DNA from 4 places in the Agrobacterium sp. 16-172Ci genome. Region 3 is predicted to be linked to each of the others. Evidence: predicted binding sites of a transcription regulator. Region 3 holds the regulator's gene; each other region holds the start of a gene.
What was found. The regulator PhoB, encoded in region 3, activates phosphate uptake and scavenging genes when phosphate is short. The targets are predictions, from matches to a motif close to TGTCATNNANCTGTCAT.
Positions count from the first base shown of each region.

Region 1: ACQZ40_RS05475 (esterase-like activity of phytase family protein) is a predicted target of PhoB. The motif match lies at 3,484-3,500, and genes of this name have one in related genera.
Region 2: ACQZ40_RS06040 (DapH/DapD/GlmU-related protein) is a predicted target of PhoB. The motif match lies at 2,132-2,148, and genes of this name have one in related genera.
Region 4: ACQZ40_RS24840 (UDP-2,3-diacylglucosamine diphosphatase) is a predicted target of PhoB. The motif match lies at 2,991-3,007, and genes of this name have one in related genera.

Region 1 covers NZ_JBNWBW010000003.1:150,587-155,968, reverse strand. Annotated here, with positions in the region: gene lon (endopeptidase La) at 216-2,633, shown strand; gene hupB (DNA-binding protein HupB) at 2,922-3,197, shown strand; gene ACQZ40_RS05475 (esterase-like activity of phytase family protein) at 3,551-5,382, shown strand, end outside.
Region 2 covers NZ_JBNWBW010000003.1:256,703-262,084, reverse strand. Annotated here, with positions in the region: gene ppx (exopolyphosphatase) at 1-1,416, shown strand, start outside; gene ACQZ40_RS06040 (DapH/DapD/GlmU-related protein) at 1,462-2,094, opposite strand; gene ACQZ40_RS06035 (hypothetical protein) at 2,250-2,597, opposite strand; gene ACQZ40_RS06030 (YunG family protein) at 2,744-3,091, opposite strand; gene ACQZ40_RS06025 (esterase-like activity of phytase family protein) at 3,216-4,574, opposite strand; gene ACQZ40_RS06020 (adenylate/guanylate cyclase domain-containing protein) at 4,728-5,382, opposite strand, start outside.
Region 3 covers NZ_JBNWBW010000001.1:409,212-414,593, forward strand. Annotated here, with positions in the region: gene pstA (phosphate ABC transporter permease PstA) at 1-685, shown strand, start outside; gene pstB (phosphate ABC transporter ATP-binding protein PstB) at 700-1,515, shown strand; gene phoU (phosphate signaling complex protein PhoU) at 1,612-2,337, shown strand; gene phoB (phosphate regulon transcriptional regulator PhoB) at 2,368-3,051, shown strand; gene ACQZ40_RS02090 (GcrA family cell cycle regulator) at 3,432-3,965, opposite strand; gene ACQZ40_RS02095 (aspartate aminotransferase family protein) at 4,397-5,382, shown strand, end outside.
Region 4 covers NZ_JBNWBW010000043.1:5,729-11,110, reverse strand. Annotated here, with positions in the region: gene ACQZ40_RS24850 (DUF2865 domain-containing protein) at 1-381, opposite strand, end outside; gene ACQZ40_RS24845 (NADP-dependent malic enzyme) at 518-2,833, opposite strand; gene ACQZ40_RS24840 (UDP-2,3-diacylglucosamine diphosphatase) at 3,062-3,901, shown strand; gene dgcA (N-acetyl-D-Glu racemase DgcA) at 4,192-5,175, opposite strand; gene ACQZ40_RS24830 (ABC transporter permease) at 5,320-5,382, shown strand, end outside.

The DNA.
Region 1 (5,382 bases), on a different contig from region 3:
TCCTGAGCCCTCAAGGATAACCGGAAATGTCGGTAGTATTAGCCGGCGCTGGGTTTTGTTGAATTTCACGGTCCTGCCTTCGCGTAAGGCCGTCTGTTCCGGCGACTTGAAATCGGTGTTTCGAAACTCCACTTTCAGTCTCGAGAAATGAATGTGCCGGATGCCCCAAGCTGTCCGGCAAAGTGTCCCGAAAGGGACCATGGAAAGGAAATGATATGACGAACATCACGTCTGCGGCATCTGGCGGTACCTATCCGGTACTTCCCCTGCGCGACATTGTCGTTTTCCCGCATATGATCGTTCCCCTGTTCGTCGGGCGGGAAAAATCCATCCGTGCGCTCGAGGAAGTCATGGGGTCGGACAAGCAGATCATGCTTGTTACCCAGATCAACGCCAGCGATGACGATCCGGCCCCGGAGGCCATCCACAAGGTCGGCACGGTCGCCAATGTCCTGCAGCTTCTGAAGCTTCCCGACGGCACCGTGAAGGTGCTGGTGGAAGGCAAGGGCCGCGCCCAGATCGACAGCTACACCGGCCGTGAAGACTTCTATGAAGCCACTGCGACGCCGTTGCAGGAGCCTGCCGAAGATCCGGTCGAGATCGAGGCGCTGTCGCGTTCGGTCGTTTCTGAATTCGAGAGCTATGTGAAGCTCAACAAGAAGATTTCGCCCGAGGTTGTCGGCGCTGCCGGCCAGATCGACGATTATTCGAAGCTTGCCGATACGGTCGCTTCGCACCTGTCGATCAAGATCACCGAAAAGCAGGAAATGCTGGAAACCGTCAGCGTGAAGCAGCGGCTTGAAAAGGCGCTCGGCTTCATGGAAGGCGAAATTTCCGTGCTGCAGGTCGAAAAGCGTATCCGTTCGCGCGTCAAGCGCCAGATGGAGAAGACGCAGCGCGAATATTACCTGAACGAACAGATGAAGGCGATCCAGAAGGAACTCGGCGACGGCGAGGACGGCCGTGACGAGATGGCCGAACTGGAAGAGCGCATCGCCAAGACCAAGCTTTCCAAGGAGGCCAAGGAAAAGGCCGAGGCGGAAATGAAGAAGCTTCGCCAGATGAGCCCGATGTCCGCGGAAGCGACCGTCGTGCGCAACTATCTGGACTGGCTGCTGGGTCTACCCTGGGGCAAGAAGTCGAAGATCAAGGCCGACCTCAACAATGCCGAGAAGATCCTGGATCAGGACCACTTCGGTCTGGACAAGGTCAAGGAGCGTATCGTCGAATATCTGGCCGTGCAGGCCCGTGCGACGAAAATCCGCGGTCCGATCCTCTGCCTCGTCGGCCCGCCCGGCGTCGGCAAGACCTCGCTCGCCAAGTCGATCGCCAAGGCGACCGGCCGCGAATATGTGCGCATGGCGCTGGGTGGCGTTCGTGACGAGGCGGAAATACGCGGTCACCGCCGTACTTATATCGGCTCCATGCCGGGCAAGATCGTCCAGTCGATGAAGAAGGCCAAGAAGGCGAACCCGCTCTTCCTGCTCGACGAGATCGACAAGATGGGCATGGACTTCCGTGGCGATCCGTCGTCGGCACTGCTCGAGGTGCTCGATCCGGAACAGAACTCCACCTTCATGGACCATTACCTTGAAGTGGAATACGACCTGTCCGACGTGATGTTCGTGACAACGGCCAACACGCTGAACATTCCCGGCCCACTGATGGACCGCATGGAAGTGATCCGCATCGCCGGTTACACGGAAGACGAAAAGCGCGAAATCGCCAAGCGTCACCTGTTGCCCAAGGCGATCAAGGAACATGCTCTGCGTCCGGAAGAGTTCTCGGTTACCGATGACGCCCTGATGGTCGTCATCCAGCAGTACACCCGCGAGGCGGGCGTGCGCAGTTTCGAACGCGAGCTGATGAAGCTGGCGCGCAAGGCTGTCACCGAGATCATCAAGGGCAAGGTCAAGTCCGTGGAAGTCACCGCAGCAAACGTTCCGGATTATCTGGGCGTTCCGCGGTTCCGCCACGGCGAGGCCGAGCGCGAGGATCAGGTCGGTGTCGTCACGGGTCTGGCCTGGACGGAAGTCGGCGGTGAGCTGCTCACCATCGAAGGCGTGATGATGCCGGGCAAGGGCCGCATGACGGTGACCGGCAACCTCAAGGAAGTGATGAAGGAATCCATTTCGGCGGCGGCATCCTATGTCCGTTCGCGCGCCGTGGACTTCGGCATCGAGCCGCCCCGCTTCGACAAGAGCGACATCCACGTGCACGTTCCGGAAGGGGCAACCCCGAAGGACGGTCCGTCCGCCGGTGTTGCCATGGCGACCGCCATCGTCTCCATCATGACGGGTATCCCGGTCTCGAAGGATGTGGCGATGACGGGTGAGATCACGCTTCGCGGTCGCGTGCTGCCTATCGGCGGCCTGAAGGAAAAGCTGCTTGCGGCCCTTCGCGGCGGCATCAAGAAGGTGCTGATCCCGGAAGAAAACGCCAAGGATCTGGCGGAGATTCCGGACAATGTGAAGAACGAGATGGAAATCATCCCGGTGTCGCGGATGGGCGAGGTCATCAAGCACGCCCTTATCCGCCAGCCGGAGCCCATCGAGTGGGACGGCAGCATCGAGACGCCGGTGATCGCAACCGTCGAAGGCGTCGACGACGGCAGCCAGACCATCGCGCATTGATAATGCATCGTCGCGAGGGGCGGGAATCGCCTTTCGCGACGGCTGCTGCATAGATTCAATGTCTTAGGTGTCGGAAGGCGCATGTGGCGTAAAGCTGCGCACAAGTGATGCGAATTTGGCACGAATATGTGGAAGGCCGGCAGAAATGTCGGCCTTTTTTGTGAAAAAAAACGCAGACCCCTTGTTTTTCAGGCGATTCCAGCGCTTTTGGGTTGCTGCGCGCGGATGCGAACGTATTCTGCGCCGGCTTAATTTGAGTCGTTTCAAACCATTGAAAGGGGTGGAAACATGAACAAGAACGAGCTCGTCTCTGCTGTTGCCGAAAAGGCTGGTCTCACGAAGGCAGATGCTGCTTCCGCTGTTGATGCTGTATTCGAAACTGTACAGAGCGAACTGAAGAACGGTGGCGACATTCGCCTGGCCGGCTTCGGCAGCTTCTCCGTCAGCCGTCGTGAAGCCTCCAAGGGCCGTAACCCTTCCACGGGTGCTGAAGTCGATATCCCGGCTCGCAACGTACCGAAGTTTTCCGCAGGCAAGGGCCTGAAGGACGCCGTCAACTCGTAAGGTTTCCGGAAAGCCGCAACGCCCGGCGGCGGGCGGGCGGCTTTTCAGGTTCACGAGGAAACATGTTTTGACGCCCTGACGCCGTCACATCGCCGCCAAAAGCGGGCGGTGTTTCGAAAAGCTCTTTTCGGACAGGCCGGGTTCTCCCGGTCAAGATGTGAATGAAAGCAGGGAAGCGCCTGTGTAGCTTCCATCCGGACACACGGCGTTTTTCGACGCGGAATGTGGGCATAAACACGAAAGCCCGGCCTTCCAGGCCGGGCTTTTTGATTCAGCGGTCAGGAAGTGTCATGCCACTGTCATGTCTGTAACGCAGAAGCCTTGGGGTATTTCTGGACCCAAGGGGGATTAAAATGGCGTTCCGATTTTCTCAAATGGCTTTGACCGCCGCGCTGCTCACGTCCGCAGCCATCCCGGCCGCGGCCGAGCCGGTTTTCAACCGCATCGCATCTTTCCCCGTGGCGAAAAACCTTCCCGCGGACAAGGACACCAAGTCCGTCACCTCGGCTGAAATCATTACCGCCAGCGAAGACGGCAAGACGTTGATATATTCGGACAGCCCGCTTGGCGGCATCGGTTTCATCGACATCACCGACGCCAAGGCTCCCAAGGCCGGCGGCGCGCTGCTGCTCGAAGGCGAACCGACCTCCGTTGCCGTTGCCGGTCTCAAGGTGCTGGCCGGCGTCAATACGTCGAAAAATCGCGCCAAGCCCTCCGGCAAGCTGGTGACGGTCGATATTGCTACCAAAAAGATCGAAGCAAGCTGTGATCTCGGCGGCCAGCCCGATTCCGTCGCCGTTTCCCCAGACAAGACCTTCGCCTCCATCGCCATCGAAAACGAGCGCGATGAAGAGGTGAACGAAGGCGCCCTGCCGCAGATGCCCGCCGGTTATCTGGTGACTGTCGGTCTGAAGGACGGCGTTGCCGATTGCGCGACGCTGAAGAAGATCGAGCTCACCGGTCTTGCCGAAATTTCTCCTGAGGATCCGGAGCCGGAATTCGTGTCGATCAACGCCAATGGCGAGATCGCGCTGACTCTTCAGGAAAACAATCATATCGTCATTCTCGACGGCAAGACCGGTACGGTGAAGACGCATTTCTCCGCCGGCAAGGTCGATCTTGAAGGCATCGATACGAAGACCGATGGCCAGTTGAAGTTCACCGACAAGCAGGAAGGCCGCAAGCGCGAGCCGGACGCCGTGAAGTGGCTGGACAACGACCGTATCGTCATCGCCAATGAGGGCGACTGGCAGGGCGGTTCGCGCGGCTTTACCATCTTCGACAAGACCGGCAAGCTCGTCTACGAATCCGGCTCCTCGCTCGAACACGCGGTTGCGGCCATCGGCCACTATCCGGAAAAGCGCTCCAAGGCAAAGGGCATCGAGCCGGAAGGTCTGGAAGCGGCGACCTTCGGCGACCAGAAATATTTCTTCGTGCTGTCGGAGCGCGCCTCTGTCGTCGCTGTCTACAAGGACACCGGCAAGGAGCCGGAACTGACGCAGCTCCTGCCTTCGGGCGTTTCGCCGGAAGGCGCTGTCGCCATCCCGTCGCGCAACCTCCTTGCCACGGCCAATGAGGTCGATCTGATCGAAGACGGCGGCGTCCGCTCGCATGTCATGCTCTATGAGCGCGGTGAAGGTGAAGCAGCCTATCCGCAGCTGGCTTCCGCCACCGTCGATGGTGCGCCGATCGGCTGGGGCGCTCTTTCGGGTCTGGTCGGCGATGCCGAAAAGCCCGGCATTCTCTATGCCGTGTCCGACTCGGTCTATGGCAACCAGCCGTCGATCTTCACCATCGATGCGACGAAAAAGCCCGCCACCATCACCAGCGTGCTGCGCGTCAAGCGTGACGGCATCGCCGCTCAAAAGCTAGACATCGAAGGCATCACGCTGGACGGCAAGGGCGGTTTCTGGCTGGCTTCTGAGGGCGACAGCGCCAAGCTCGTTCCGCACGCGCTCTATAACGTCAACGCCAAGGGCGAGATCAAGGCCGAGATCGCATTGCCGAAGGAACTTCTCGCCGGCGACACCCGCTTCGGTTTCGAAGGCGTGACCATGATCGGCAAGGGCGACGACGCGACGCTGTGGATGGCTGTGCAGCGTGAATGGGGCACGGACGAAAAGGGCTTCGTCAAGCTGGTCTCCTACAATCCGAAATCCAAGGAGTGGGGCGCCGTCCGTTACCC
Region 2 (5,382 bases), on a different contig from region 3:
GCGCCTGCGGTGCTGTTCAACGAAAAGGTCCTGTGTGGCCTCGGCAAGGGACTGGCGCTGACGGGCCGTATGCATGAGGAAGGCGTCAGCCGGGCGCTGATGGCGCTTCGGCGTTTCCATGTCCTTTCCGAGCAGGCGCAGGCGCAGAAGCTCTATGTGCTGGCGACGGCTGCGGCGCGTGAGGCGGAAAACGGCCCGGATTTCATCCGCGAGGCAGAAGCCATTCTCGGCTGCGAGATCGAGGTACTGTCAGGCGAAAAGGAAGCGCTTTATTCCGCCTATGGCGTGATCAGCGGTTTCCATGATCCAGACGGCATCGCCGGCGATTTGGGCGGCGGTTCGCTCGAGCTCATCGACATCAAGGGCAAGAGCTGCGGCGAGGGCATCACCCTGCCGCTCGGCGGCCTGCGGCTGTCGGAGCAGTCGGACGGCTCGCTGGAAAAAGCGGCGACGATTGCCAGAAAACACGTCAAATCCTTCGCCAAGCTTCTGGCGGCGGGTGAGGGGCGCACCTTTTACGCGGTGGGCGGCACCTGGCGAAACATCGCCAAGCTGCATATGGAGATATCGGGCTATCCGCTGCATATGATGCAGGGCTATGAATTGCCGCTGGAGGAAATGCTGAATTTTCTCGAAGAGGTCATCGTCTCCCGGGATAGCAAGGATCCGGCCTGGCAGGCGGTCTCCAAGAACCGCCGCTCGCTGCTGCCATTCGGCGCCATCGCCATGCGCGAAGTTCTGAAAATGATGAAGCCGGCCAGGATCGCCTTTTCGGCGCAGGGCGTGCGCGAAGGTTATCTTTATTCGCTGTTGACTGAAGAAGAGCGGGATTCCGATCCGCTGCTGGTTGCCGCCGATGAACTTGCCATTCTGCGTGCCCGCTCGCCGGAACATGCGCGCGAACTGGCGGACTGGAGCGGCCGCACCTTCCCGGTCTTCGGCGTTGACGAGACCGAAGAGGAGAGCCGTTACCGGCAGGCGGCCTGCCTTCTTGCCGATATCAGCTGGCGCGCCCATCCCGATTATCGCGGATTGCAGGCGCTCAACATCATCGCCCATTCCTCCTTCGTGGCGATCACCCATCCCGGCCGCGCCTATATTGCGCTCGCCAATTATTATCGCTTCGAAGGTCTGAACGACAACGGCACCACGCAGCCCCTCGCCGCCATGGCGGGTGACCGGTTGCAGGAACTCGGTAAATTGCTCGGCGGCCTGCTGCGCGTCGTCTATCTCTTCTCGGCCTCGATGCCGGGCGTCGTCGACCACCTCAAATTCCGCAAATCCGGCAATCCCGATCTCGATCTGGAATTCGTCGTGCCGCACGATTATTGCGATTTCGCCGGCGAGCGGCTGGACGGGCGTTTGCAGCAACTGGCGAAGCTGACGGGCAAGCGGCTGGCATTCGTGTTCGAATAACGAACGGCGCGTTTCTGTTTCGCGACAGGACGGTTCTTGCGTCCGCTAGGACCAGCGCTCGCAAAAGGCTTCTATGTCGCTCGACTGAAAGTCGGAAAGCCGCGCCATGATCGTTTCGAATGGCCAATCCCACCATGCGATTGATGCAAGCTTTTCCGCGATGGGCCGCGAAAATCGTTCGCGAATGATTTTTGCGGGAACGCCGCCGACGATGGTGTAGGGCGGCACGTCTCTGGTGACGACCGCGCCGGCGGCGAGCACTGCCCCGTCTCCAACCGTGACACCCGGCAAGACGATAACGCCGTGACCGATCCAGACATCGTGACCGATGACGGCGCAGTCCTCCCTGCGCCGGTCGAAAAAGGCGTTATCGCGCACGGCATCCGCAGAATAATATTCAGGGCAATAGCTGAAACGGTGCATGGATGGCCTGTCCATCGGATGGTTCGGAGCGCCTATCCTGACCTCTGCGGCGATGGCGCAGAATTTTCCGATCGTTGCATCGCCCACCATGCAACGGGGGCCAAGATAGGAGTAATTGCCGAGCTCGGCATTGTGCAGGGAGGTGTCAGCCAGAATTTCGCAGCATTCGCCGATATTGGAATCTCTTATGCTCGCCGTCGCATGGATGACGGTCTCTGCGATTTTCGGGCGCTTGATCTGTGCGGTCGAATCCATTCCAGCCTCCGGATTTGCGCCTGCTTAAACGGCGATGATGAAGGTGCTGTGACGTGAAATGGCGATAGGGGTCCGGCCGGGCTGGGCATCCTCTCTAAAACGCAGATCGCGCGCGATGCCGCGTGACGCGAAATCCTGTCTTCACTCGGAATGTATCACTTGCCGGGGACATCCGCCGCGGCAGGCGTTTTCTTCCAGTAGTGGTCGGATATGTTTTGCGCATTCCGAATGATGTGGCCGGCGATTTCGGGGTCTCCGCCCTCGAAGGTTTTCGGGTCCGCCCCGCATAACATCAGGAAGAGCTGCTGATGGGCGACAGCGGTAAAATAGTCGTGGGGCGGCGGCTGCATGTCTGAATCGACGGCCCGGAATGCGTCAGCGACCTCTTTGCTGGCACGTTCGAGCGCTGCGTGAATGGTGGCCATCATCACTGCCCCCGTGCGCTCCAATATGGCCTGTACCTGCCGTTCCGCCGGTGTCAGGACCGGGCAACTTTCACTCATCGAATATCTCTCCTGCCGGTGCAACCATTCCACCTGGCGATATTATCGCAAGGAATGTGTCCGCTTTGCGGGAAAGATTGACATCGTGGTCTCGGAGCGTGACACCCTGGCTGGCCACCGTGCCGCGATGCGCTTTTGCTAACGGCTCAGCCGTGCCCGAGCGCCTTGCGGATGCAGGCGCTGAGATAGGCATATTGCAGCGGCGTTATCGTCGCCATGGCTTCCGTGCGGCTGGCAAGCCTGTCCTGATAGCCGACCGGAATATCGAACTGGCTGAAGGTGAAATCCCAGCGGGTGCCTTCGACGATATTGTAAAAATGGTCGGCACCGCTGACAGCGGTTTTGACAAGCTCTCCGCCGAAAATATCCTGTACCACCAGCGCGGTGACGCTGCCTTGGCCCTTGGCGGGGTTTTCGCGCGACCAGAGGCCGCTCGTCTCGCCCGACCAGCTTTTCTTCAGGGCGTAATAAAGTCTTTCTGCATGGTCCTGCATGAAACGTCTTCTTTTCCGCTAGCTCTGGAAAATCGGAACGGAGCGCCATGCAGACATTTGTGTCTGCCGGGCGCTCCGTCCGGATCATTCGCAGCCGTCAAAGCAAGTGACAGCAGCCTTGGTCTTATTTCGCCTCGAGCAGGTCCTTGACCTCCAGCAGGACGAATTCGTTGTCGTCAGCCTTGTCCAGCGCACGGCCGGCGGAGAAGGGCAGGTTGTTGTCGTTGCCGACGACGATATGGGTGGCATCGACGCGGTCGACATTCTCGATGGTGACGAAAGGCATGTCGTAATAGCCGTTGCCGCCGCCCTGACGTTTCTTGTTGTCAGGATCGGAGATCTTCAGAAGATCGATATAGCCGATCTTGCGGGCGGCCTTGCCGACATTGGCGTCATTGAACTCGATCTTGTAGATGCGCTTGACCTTGGAAGGCACGGCAAAGCAGTTTGCTTCCGGCTTCTTCGGATCGGCGCAGGCCTTGTCGGCCGTGCCGGCGCCATTGTCACGTTCGATGACCAGCGCCGTGCTGTCATCCAGCATGTTGAAGTCGCCGATTGCCTCGCCGCCTTCCGCCAGCGGATAAAGCCAGCTACGGCCGGTCCACGCCTTCTTGGCGGTGTCGAGTTCGATGATGCGCAGCGCAGTCGCGCCGTCTTCGGTTTTTTCCACCTGGCCGTCGGCCATGTAGAGCGGGCCTTCCAGCAGGCCATAGAGCTTCGAGCCGTCCTTGGAGAGCGCCATGCCCTCATAACCGCCGGAGCGCTTCAGGTTGAAAGCGGGCATTTTCTGCGTGGGGTTGCCGGGCAGGGCAAGAGCCGGATGGTCGGGAGACTTCACCTCGATGTCGCCGGCCTTGGTCGAGATCACATCGGTCAGCTTGCCGTCGCGGGTGAATTTCAGAATGTAGGGGCCGAATTCCTCGCCGACCCAGAAACCGTCAGCGACCGGCTGAATGGATTCGACGTCGAAATCCGCACCCGTCAGGTAACGCTTGCTCGAGCCTTCCAGAACGATGGGGAAGGGCGCCTTCATGTCGGGATCGGAGAGGAAGACGGTTTCAAGCGCGTTGACCTTGCCCGCGTCCCAGTCGAACTTCAGATGGTGAAGCATCAGCATGGCGTCGCTGGAATTGAGCTTGGAACCGAAACCGTTGTCGGAAAGGCTCCAGAAGCTGCCGTCCGGCATCGCTCTGATGCCGGAAAAGCCCTGCATCGGCTGGCCGTTGAACGGCATGGAAAGGCCGGTCAGGCGCACGCCGTCCTTGCCGGGCACGGTGCCGAGGCCCTCGGCGCGCTTACGGTCGGCCGTGGTGAATTTGGCGGAGGTCTTGAGGTGCTCCGGCGCATCGGCAGGTGCGGCGATCATGGTGTTGGCAGGCAGAATGGCGTGCGAAACGAGCTTTGCCGGAAACTCCTTTTCCGCCGCATGTGCCGCGCCGGCGAGCGCGAGAACCGCGAAAGGTGCAAAAACAATGTGCTTCATGATGGAGACCCCTCTCAATACATGTTGAAGACAGGATTGACGCGATAGGGTCGTCGCATGACAGGCAGGTGATTGCCGTTTGAAGCTTTGATGAATTTTGATGACGGCCATCGTCGGCAGATGGGCCGCACGGCTTTTTTCCGTCGATTGCCCTTATGCGGCGGGCGCCTGATATTGGCTGAGCGTGCAGACGCCCAGCGTCTGGCCACGGCCTTTGACGGCATGTTCGCCCAGATATTCGCTGCGCACGCCCTTCGGAAGCACCAGCTGATGGGCAAGATCAGCGGAAATCAGCACCGGGTGGCCGAGCATCTTGCTCAGCGATTCGAGCCTTGAGGTCGTGTTCACCGTATCGCCGAAATATGTAATCTTGTGGTGATCGACACCGATTTCCGCGGTGATGACCGGCCCGCCATGAATGGCGAAGCGCAGGCGCGGCACCTCGCCGAAGCGGGCGAGCCACATGTCGCGGGTGTTTTCAATGGTCGCCTGAATATCGAAGACGCAGCGCACACAGGCCGCCCGCCGGATCGCCATGTGATAGGGCCAGGTGATGATGGCGGCGTCGCCGATATAGTCGTCGATGACGCCGCCGTGTTTTCTGACCGGTGCGGCATAACTTGCAAAAATTTCGCCGAGAAATTCCTGGGCCTTCAGGTCGCCATGGGTTTCGGCGAAGGAGGTGGAGCCGACGAGATCGATGAAGATGAAGACGCGGTCTTCGCTGACCGGCCGGCGGTAACGCCCCAGGATGAGGTCGATGAAGATATCGCGGCCGAGAAGCTCGCGCACCCGCATGATGAAGACG
Region 3 (5,382 bases):
GGAAGCGGCGGGTGTCGGTGTGGCGCTGATCGGCTCCTTCTACATGATGCTGATCGTGCTGGTGCTGTCATTGCCAATTGGCGTTGCGGCCTCCATCTATCTCGAGGAATTCGCCCCGAAGAACCGTCTGACGGATCTTATCGAGGTGAATATCAACAATCTCGCGGCCGTTCCTTCGATTGTTTACGGTCTGCTCGGCCTCTCGGTCTTCATCAACTTCATGGGCTTTCCGCGCTCGGCCTCGCTGGTCGGCGGCCTCGTCCTGACGCTGATGACCCTGCCGACGATCATCATCGCGACGCGCGCTGCCCTGAAAGCCGTGCCGCCGTCTATCCGCGCCGCCGCCCTTGGCCTCGGCGCTTCCAAGATGCAGACGATCTTCCACCATGTGCTGCCGCTCGCCATGCCCGGCATTCTGACCGGCACCATCATCGGTCTCGCCCATGCGCTGGGCGAAACGGCGCCGCTGCTCTTGATCGGCATGGTGGCATTCGTTGCGAATTATCCGACAACGCCGATGGATCCGTCCACGGCCCTGCCGGTGCAGATTTACATGTGGGCGAACGAAGCCGAGCGCGCCTTTGTCGAAAGGACATCCGGCGCTATCATCATCCTGCTTTTGTTCCTCATCGTCATGAATGTTGGCGCAATCCTGTTGCGTCGCCGCTTCGAACGGCGCTGGTAGAGGGAGCTTGAGCAATGAACATGTTGTCGGAAGCAGCAGTTGAAAAGGCGCTGGACAAGAAAATGAATGAAGTCTCATACAAGATGATCGGCAAGGACGTTTCGGTTTATTACGGCGAAAAGCGCGCGCTTTACGACGTGAACCTCAACGTTCGGGAAAATACGGTGACCGCGCTTATCGGCCCGTCCGGCTGCGGCAAATCCACCTTCCTGCGTACCCTGAACCGTATGAACGACACGATCGACGGTTGCCGGGTCACCGGCAAGATCACGCTCGACACCGACGATATCTACGATCAGGCGATTGACGTCGTGGAATTGCGCGCCCGCGTCGGCATGGTGTTCCAGAAACCGAACCCCTTCCCGAAGTCGATCTATGAAAACATTTCCTACGGTCCGCGCATCCATGGTCTCGCCCGCAATAAGGCGGATATGGACCAGATCGTCGAGCAGAGCCTGCAGAAGGCGGGTCTCTGGAACGAGGTTAAGGATCGTCTGCACGAATCCGGCACCGGTCTTTCCGGCGGTCAGCAGCAGCGTCTGTGCATCGCACGCGCCGTTGCCGTCAGCCCGGAAGTGATCCTGATGGACGAGCCCTGCTCGGCTCTCGACCCGATCGCGACCGCAAAGGTCGAAGAATTGATCCACGAGCTGCGCACCAATTACACCATCGTCATCGTCACGCACTCCATGCAGCAGGCGGCGCGTGTTTCCCAGCGCACGGCCATGTTCCATCTTGGTCATCTTGTCGAGGAAAACGAAACCGACAAGATGTTCACCAATCCGGACGACCAGCGCACGCAGGATTACATCATGGGCCGCTTCGGCTGATCCCGGCCGGCGCTTTATCGAAACCGAACAAGACTGGTGCTTCTGCCGTGCCCGCTTCCGGGTACGCGCATGCAGGCCAAGCCGGAGGACTAGACCATGACACAGACAACGACCCATTCGCATATTCTGTCGGCCTATGACGACGAACTGAAATTCCTTACGCGTCGTATCGCCGAAATGGGCGGTCTTGCGGAGCAGATGTGCGCCGACGCCGTGCGCGCGCTCGTCAATTCCGATGCCGCGCTCGCCCAGAAGGTCATTTCCGACGATGCGATCCTCGACCACGCCGAGCGCGAGATCGGCGACAAGGCCATCGTCACCATCGCCAAACGCCAGCCGATGGCGGCAGACCTTCGCGAGATCATCGGCACCCTGCGTATTGCAGCTGACCTTGAACGCGTCGGCGACCTTGGCAAAAACACAGCCAAGCGCGTCATCGCGGTTGCCGGCACCGGCGTGCCGCGCAAGCTCGCCCGTGGCATCGAACACCTGTCGGAACTGGCGCTGGTGCAGCTCAAGGAAGTGCTGGACGTCTATTCCACGCGTTCCGCCGAGAAGGCCAATGCCATTCGCGAGCGCGACGAAGAAATCGACGCCATGTACACGTCGCTCTTCCGTGAGCTTCTGACCTACATGATGGAAGATCCGCGCAACATCACCACCTGCACGCATCTTCTGTTCTGCGCCAAGAACATCGAGCGTATCGGCGACCACGCCACCAATATCGCCGAAACGATCTATTACATGACCACCGGCAGCCAGCCGGAAGGCGAGCGTCCGAAGGACGACAGTTCCAACACGCTCGGTTCGGTGACCGAGTAACAGACAGGCAGCGGCTTGCGGAGTTAGTATATGGTGCCCAAGATTGCAGTTGTGGAAGATGAGGAAGCGCTGAGCGTCCTGCTTCGTTACAATCTCGAGGCTGAGGGATATGACGTCGACACGATACCCCGTGGAGACGAGGCAGAAATCAGGCTGCAGGAACGTATTCCGGACCTCCTTATCCTGGATTGGATGCTTCCCGGCGTTTCCGGTATCGAACTTTGCCGTCGGCTCAGGATGCGGCCGGAAACCGAGCGCCTGCCCATCATCATGCTGACGGCGCGCGGCGAGGAAAGCGAAAGGGTTCGCGGCCTCGCCACCGGCGCCGACGATTATGTCGTCAAGCCGTTCTCGACACCGGAACTCATGGCCCGCGTCAAGGCGATGCTGCGCCGCGCCCGCCCGGAGGTTCTGTCTTCGGTGCTGAAATGCGGCGATATCGAACTGGATCGCGAGACCCATCGCGTTCACCGCAAGAGCCGCGAAGTGCGCCTCGGCCCGACGGAGTTCCGCCTGCTGGAATTCCTGATGACCTCTCCCGGCCGGGTGTTTTCCCGCTCGCAATTGCTGGATGGTGTGTGGGGTCACGATATCTATGTGGATGAGCGCACCGTCGACGTGCATGTCGGACGTCTGCGCAAGGCGCTCAATTTTTCGCATATGCAGGATGTCATCCGCACCGTGCGCGGCGCCGGATATTCAATGGAAGCCTGAGAAAACCGAAACCGATGGTTTCACTCGGGATAAATTCCCTAAAAATCAGAAGGCCCGAGACCGGAACGGTGTCGGGCCTTTCGATTTTGAACCTTCCGCACATGCGTATCCTTGTTCTTTTGAGCGATAGAAGGTCTGCTGAAAGCCGGATTGCGCGGTGAAACCTGTCGGGAGGAAGGGCGCGGCACGTCGCCGATAAATTCCGAGCATTTGCCGCAAGGGGCCCATCGCGGTTTTACATCCGGAGAATGCGCAAGAACAGGGATGGGGAGCGCCTCTTAGACAGCGTGCGCTCTGTTCCAGAACCACCTTGGATTCCGCCACAAAAAAACGGGCCCGAAGGCCCGTAGTTTTTGAGTGTCGAATGCGTGCCGCAACACTCAAGCCTTGCGACGCTCGCTTACCGGCTGGTAGGCAAGCTTTGCATGGAACTTGCAATAGGGCGAAGATTCCAGTGCTTCACAACCGCAGAAATGGAAATCATCCTTCAGCGGATCGCCGACCGGCCACTTGCAGGTGCGCTCCGTCAGTTCCGTCAGCGTCAGGCGGCGGGAGATCGGCGTAACGACATTTTTGGAGGGAACGTAATCGAGAACTTCGGCGGTCTCGATATCGATCTCCTCGTGCAGCGCCGTTGCCGCGCTCGAGCGGTTCAACGCGCGTGCAGGTGCTGCGCTGACGCGGGTCGCAAAATTCGCCGCGCGCGGGGCAGGGGCGGCAGTGCGCTTGGGCGCGGAACGCGCCGAAGTAACCGGGCCGCCGGCCTTCACGCGTCCCGGCAGGTTGAGGCGATGGACCTTGCCGATGACGGCATTGCGGCTGACGCCGCCCAGCTGCGCTGCTATCTGGCTGGCGCTAAGCCCCTCGGACCACAATTTCTTGAGTTTTTCGACCCGTTCGTCTGTCCAGTTCATGCCGCTTCTCCGCTCGTCGCGTATAATGTCGGCAGAATCCCTCTCCGCCTCGCGGGCGTGCCGCGAGCGTGGTTTCTGCCTGATTTTTGGTGACTAGTTCCGCCGCAATGCAGTCTAGTAATTAGCGATTAACCTAGTGCCACGCAGACTCCGTGGCAAGAGTCGCGGGAATCATCTCGAATCGATTTTCCGGTTTTCCCCAACTTGCTGGCGAGTTGAGTCTGAAAGGCAACACCTTGGGCCTCATTCGCCGCCACCTACTAGGGCTTGAGAACCCCGGGAAACGCGGACTTTTGTTGACATCGGCAGGCGAAGTGACAATAGTGCCCCTGCCGCCGCGAGGCGGCATTTTTGATTTTCAGGCAAGGGATAACCCCGAAAGCCTATTGACAACCGTCTGACAGCGCATCCGCGCAAGGAGTGATACAGCCATGGCCGAAGCCGCCGCGCCATTGTTCGATACGTTTGCAAGAGCCCCCCTGCGCTTCGAGCGAGGCGAGGGCGTCTGGCTGTTCACGGAAAGCGGCGAACGATATCTGGATTTTGCAGCCGGCGTCGCGGTCAACTCGCTGGGCCACGCCCATCCGCACCTCGTGGAGGCGATCAAGACCCAGGCCGAGAAGGTCTGGCACGTCTCGAACCTTTATGAAGTGCCGGGCCAGGAAAAGCTTGCAAAGCGCCTGACGGAAGCGACATTCGCAGACAAGGTCTTCTTCACCAATTCCGGCGCAGAAGCGCTGGAATGCGCGATCAAGACCGCGCGCCGTTATCATTATTCCAAGGGGCATCCGGAAAAGTTCCGGATTATCACTTTCGAAGGCGCCTTCCATGGCCGCACGCTGGCGACGATTGCCGCCGGCGGCCAGCAGAAATATCTCGAAGGTTTCGGCCCCAAGGTCGAAGGTTTCGATCAGGTGCCCTTCGGTGACGTCGATGCGCTGAAAGCCGCCATCACGGCCGAGACGGCCGCGCTTCTGATCGAGCCCATTCAGGGCGAGGGTGGCATTCGCGCACCAGCCAAGGAATTCCTGCAGCTGCTGCGGTCGCTTTGCGATGAGCATGGCATGCTGCTGATTTTTGATGAGGTCCAGACCGGCGTTGGCCGTACGGGCAAGCTCTTTGCCTATGAGCAGACGGGCGTTGCACCGGATATCATGGCGGTTGCCAAGGGTATCGGCGGCGGTTTCCCGCTCGGCGCCTGCCTTGCGACGGCGGATGCCGCTTCCGGCATGACGGCGGGCGTGCATGGCACCACCTATGGCGGCAACCCGCTGGCCATGGCTGTCGGCAACGCCGTGCTCGATGTCGTCCTCTCCGAGGGCTTTCTGGAAAAGGTTCGTGATGTCGCGCTGGTCTTCCGCCAGGGCCTTGCTTCGCTGAAGGATCGTTATCCTGACGTTATCGAGGAAATCCGTGG
Region 4 (5,382 bases), on a different contig from region 3:
CCGCCTGATGTCGCCGTCGTTGTCACGCGCGGCCGCCATGGCGTCGTCGCGGTCACGGATGATGGCGTCGCGCTCGCTTTCCGCTTCCGCCAGCGCATCGCCGATCTCGGCGCAGATACCGGCATTGGGATTGCCATAGACGATGACGCTGCCGGATGAGCAGCCGTAGCCGCGCAGGTCGTTCCTGATCTTGCGGATGACGATGTTCTGGCGGGCGAGCGCATTGGCATAACGCCGCACCTCGGCCGTATTGCCGACGACGCGGGGCGGTTCGCGCAATTGCGCATAAAGCGTATCGCAGACCTGATCCGCGAAGGCGGCGGCCGGGGCGAGGAAAACAAGGGGAAGCAGGAGGCCGATGATGCGGCTGCGGCGGGTCAATTGTTCGATCCGTTCGATGTCCCCGGCTGGTGGCAGGGGCGTTATACTTCACGACATCCGTGTTTCGGGAAGATAACATAAGCTGTTGCCGCAATGCGGCAACAGCCTGTTCAAAATTGCGTTAATGCGGCCTCTATCACACCGAAGGATGCGAGGCCTGCACCACGGCAAACGCCGCCATGTTGACCACGCCGCGCGAGGTGACGCTGGGCGACAGGATATGGGCGGGCAGGGCCGTGCCGAGCAGGATCGGGCCGACATGCAGGCCTTCCGTCAAGGTGCGGGTGACGCCGAGCGTGATGTTGGCGGCATCGAGGTTCGGGAAAACCAGAAGGTTCGCTTCGCCCGTCAGCACGCTGTTCGGCATGGCACGCTTGCGCAGCGCTTCCGAAAGGGCCGAACCGCCCTGCATTTCGCCATCCACTTCCAGTTCCGGTGCGGCTTCCTGCACGATCTTCAGGGCGCGGCGCATCTTGCGGGCGCTTTCGGAATCGCGCGAGCCGAAATTGGAATGGCTGGCGAGGGCGATCTTCGGCGTGATGCCGAAGCGGCGGATTTCCTTGGCCGCGAGAATGGCCATTTCCGCCACTTCCTCGGAGGTCGGGTCGTAATTCACGAAAGTATCGGTGAGGAACAGCGCACCCTGCTGGGTGATGAGCAGGCTGAGGCCCGCGAAGGAACGCACGCCTTCCTGCTTGCCGATGATCTGGTTGACGTCGCGCAGGTGGCGGTCGTAACGGCCTTCGAGGCCGCAGATCAGCGCATCCGCTTCGCCGCGCTTCACCGACAGCGCGCCGATGACGGTCGTGTTGGTGCGCACGATGGTGCGGGCTGCTTCCGGGTTGATACCGACGCGACCGACAAGGGCGAAATAGTCATCGACATAGTCGCGGTAGCGCGGATCGTCTTCCGGATTGACCACCGCGAAATCCGTATGTGGGCGGATGCGCAGGCCGAAGCGCTTCAGGCGCGTTTCGATGATCTGCGGGCGGCCGATGAGGATCGGGATGCCGGTGCCTTCTTCCAGCAGCACCTGGGCGGCGCGCAGCACGCGCTCGTCTTCGCCTTCGGCAAAGATGATGCGCTTCTTTTCGGCGGCTTTCGCGGCATTGAAGACCGGTTTCATGATGAAGCCGGAACGCCAGACGAAACGGTTCAGCTGGTCGAGATAGGCTTCGAAATCGGTGATCGGCCGGGCGGCGACACCGCTTGCGGCCGCAGCACGGGCAACGGCTGGCGCAATGCGCAGGATGAGCCGCGGATCGAAGGGCGAGGGGATGAGGTAGTTCGGGCCGAAGACCGGCGTTTCGCCGCTATAGGCCTTTGCGGCCACTTCTGAAACTTCCTCACGCGCGAGTTCGGCGATGGCCTGCACGGCGGCCATCTTCATTTCCTCGTTGATCGTGGTTGCGCCGCAATCCAGCGCGCCGCGGAAGATATAGGGGAAGCAGAGAACGTTGTTCACCTGGTTCGGGAAATCCGAACGACCGGTGCAGATCATCGCATCCGGACGGGCCGCACGCGCCGCCTCCGGCATGATTTCCGGATTGGGGTTGGCAAGCGCCAGGATCAGCGGGTTTTCCGCCATGCGCTCCAGCAGTTCCGGCTTTAGCACGCCGGCGGCGGAAAGGCCGAGGAAGACATCCGCGCCGTCGATGGTTTCGGAGAGAACGCGTTTGTCGGTCTTCTGGGCGTAAACTTCCTTCCACTCGTCCATCAGCGTGTTGCGGCCATCGTAAACGAGGCCTTCGATGTCGTGGACCCAGATGTTTTCTTTCTTCGCGCCCATGGCGACGAGCAGGTTGAGGCAGGCAAGGGCTGCCGCGCCGGCGCCCGAGGCGACGATCTTGACGCTCGAGAGCGATTTTCCGGCGAGTTCCAGTGCGTTGGTGACGGCGGCGGCGACGATGATCGCGGTGCCGTGCTGGTCATCGTGGAAGACCGGGATGTTCATCTTCTCGCGCAGCTGGCGCTCAACCTCGAAACATTCCGGCGCCTTGATGTCCTCAAGGTTGATGCCGCCGAAGGTGGGCTCCAGCGCTGCGATGGTGGAGACCATGTCGTTGATGCCGGGCGCATCGATTTCGATATCGAAAACGTCGATGCCGGCGAATTTCTTGAAGAGGACGGCCTTGCCTTCCATCACCGGCTTGGAAGCAAGCGGGCCGATATTGCCGAGGCCGAGCACCGCCGTGCCGTTGGAAATGACGGCGACGAGGTTGGCGCGGGCGGTATATTCCGCCGCCGTTTCCGGATTTTCATGGATGGCGAGGCAGGGGGCGGCAACACCCGGCGAATAGGCCAGCGCCAGATCGCGCTGGTTGCCGAGCGGCTTGGTGGCCTGGATTTCCAGCTTGCCGGGGCGCGGATAGCGGTGGAAAAAGAGCGCCTGTTCCTCGATGTCGGCCTTTGCCGTGTTGGCGGGCGTGTTGTTCTTATCGTGAGAGGTCATTCTTCCACCGTCATGTCTGGTTCAATTCCGGACCCCTGAATACAACAAACTTCCCCGTGGTACAGCCGTTATTTGACCGCACCTTATGCAAATGCGGCCATGGCTTATTCGCGTTTTCGTGAAGGCTTTCGTCATATTCCCTATAAAAACCGGCGTCTGTCATGTTGCTGAAACACGAGTCTGGTTCTGAGAGGTAAGAAAGCCGCAGGGACGCAACCGAACAGGGGGATGAAATCCGTGGCCGGTCAAATCGAAACCAGACAGTTCAGAACGCTTTTCATTTCGGATGTTCATCTCGGCTCCAAGGCGGCCAAGACGGATTATCTGCTCGACTTCCTGAAATATCACGAGGCCGAAACGATCATTCTCGTCGGCGACATCGTCGACGGCTGGCGTCTGCGCCGCAGCTGGTACTGGCCGCAGGGCTGCAACGACGTGGTGCAGAAGCTCCTGCGCAAGGCCCGCAAGGGAACGCGCATCGTCTATATCCCCGGCAATCACGATGAATTCCTGCGGGAATTTCCGGGCATGCATTTCGGCGGCATCGAAGTGGCCGAGCGCATGATTCATGAGGCCGCCGACGGCAAGAAGTACCTGATCATCCATGGCGACGAGTTCGACGTGGTGGTGCGCAACGCCCGCCTGCTCGCCTATCTCGGCGACTGGGCCTATGACGCGGCAATTGCGCTCAACATCGCCATCGCCGCGGTGCGCCGCCGCATCGGCCTGCCTTACTGGTCGTTCTCGGCCTGGGCCAAGCTGCAGGTCAAACACGCGGTCAACTTCATCGGCGAATTCCAGCGCGTGGTGGCCGACGAGGCGCGACGCAACAATGTCGACGGCGTGATCTGTGGGCACATCCACCACGCTGTCATGGAAGACATGGACGGCATTCGCTACATCAACACCGGCGACTGGGTGGAAAGCTGCACGGCGATTGCCGAAAATGCCGATGGCAGCTTCGAGCTGATCACCTGGATGCAAACGAGCGACGTTACCGCCGAACACACATCGGACGAGATGGAGCCGGTGGATATTCCAGGGCTGATCGGGAAGCACGCGGCCTGAGTCGGCGCGTTTGGTTGCAGGCTCACCTGTAAACGAAGTGTTTGGCAAAAATTGTGGCATCCGCATACCGTCATCCCGGCCCTGAGCCGGGATCCAGTGCGATCAAGTCTTTGATCGCGTAAGACCTATTTCTCACGGCGCAGACGCGCCGTGGCTGGATGCCGGATCAGGTCCGGCATGACGGAGGTGAGGCTTTAGAGCCTTCCCAGTAACCTTACGGTTAGGCACCGGAGAGATGGTGCGAACGCAGCCTCTCGACACCAACCCAGTGCGGACCCTTAGCGAGAGTTCTACCCCCACAATTCCGGCCGTGCCGGATAAACCAGCGAACCCTCATAAACCAGCCCCGGCTCACGATCCTGCGCCAGCAGCAGCGGTCCGTCGAGATCGGCGAAGGCCGCGCCCTGCGCCGCGAGCACCGCAGGCGCCATGCCGAGCGAGGTGCCGAGCATGCAGCCGACCATGATGGTGAAGCCGAGCCTTTCGGCCTCGGCCTTCATGACAAGCGCTTCGGTCAGGCCGCCGGTCTTGTCGAGCTTGATGTTAATCGCATCGTAGCGGTCGCGCAGGGCGGCGAGGTCCTTGGTGGAATGCACGCTTTCGTCGGCGCAGATCAGTACCGGATGGTCGATGCGGGCGAGGATGTCATCCTTGCCGGCGGGTAGCGGCTGCTCGATCAGCGATATCTTCAGTTCTGCCGCAAGCCGCAGATAATATTCGATATTATAATCGTTCCAGCCTTCATTGGCGTCGATGATGATGCGCGCTTCGGGTGCGGCGGCGCGCACGGCCCTGAGACGCGCTTCGTCATCCGCCGTGCCGGTCTTGATCTTCAGCAGCGGGCGGCCTGCGTTTTCCGCCGTTTTCGCGGCCATGGTCTCGGGGTCGGCAAGCGAGATGGTGTAGGCGGTGACGAGCGGCTTTGCCGCCTGTCCAAGGATGCGCTCGGCAACGGTTTTGCCGGTGATCTTGGCTTCGAGGTCCCACAGCGCGCAATCCACCGCATTGCGGGCGGCGCCGGGTTGCATCGCCTGTTGCAGTTCCTGCCGTGTCACACCGCCGGCGATCTGCTCCGCCATCGCCTCGATATCGGCAATGACGCCTTCAATACTTTCGCCATAACGCGGATAGGGCACACATTCGCCGATACCGGTAAAGGAACCATCGCGGATGGTGCACGTTACGACATCCGCGTGGGTGCGGGTGCCGCGTGAAATGGTGAAGCTGCCGGCGACGGGAAAACGTTCCGTTGTGGCTTGAAGGTAACGGGGCATGTTTTTTTCACTTCCGATTGGGCGGCAAAAGACACATGACGCCAAATTTATCACGAATTGTCGGCCGTCACTGTGGCTTGCCGGAGGCCAAAACGTTATGAAACCTTTAAGAATCTCGTGACGGCTGCACTCGCTCGGAGCATTATGCAAGAACAGGACACACGGCAACAGGCGAACCCGGCCGCAATCACCGAAGACGATAGCGTC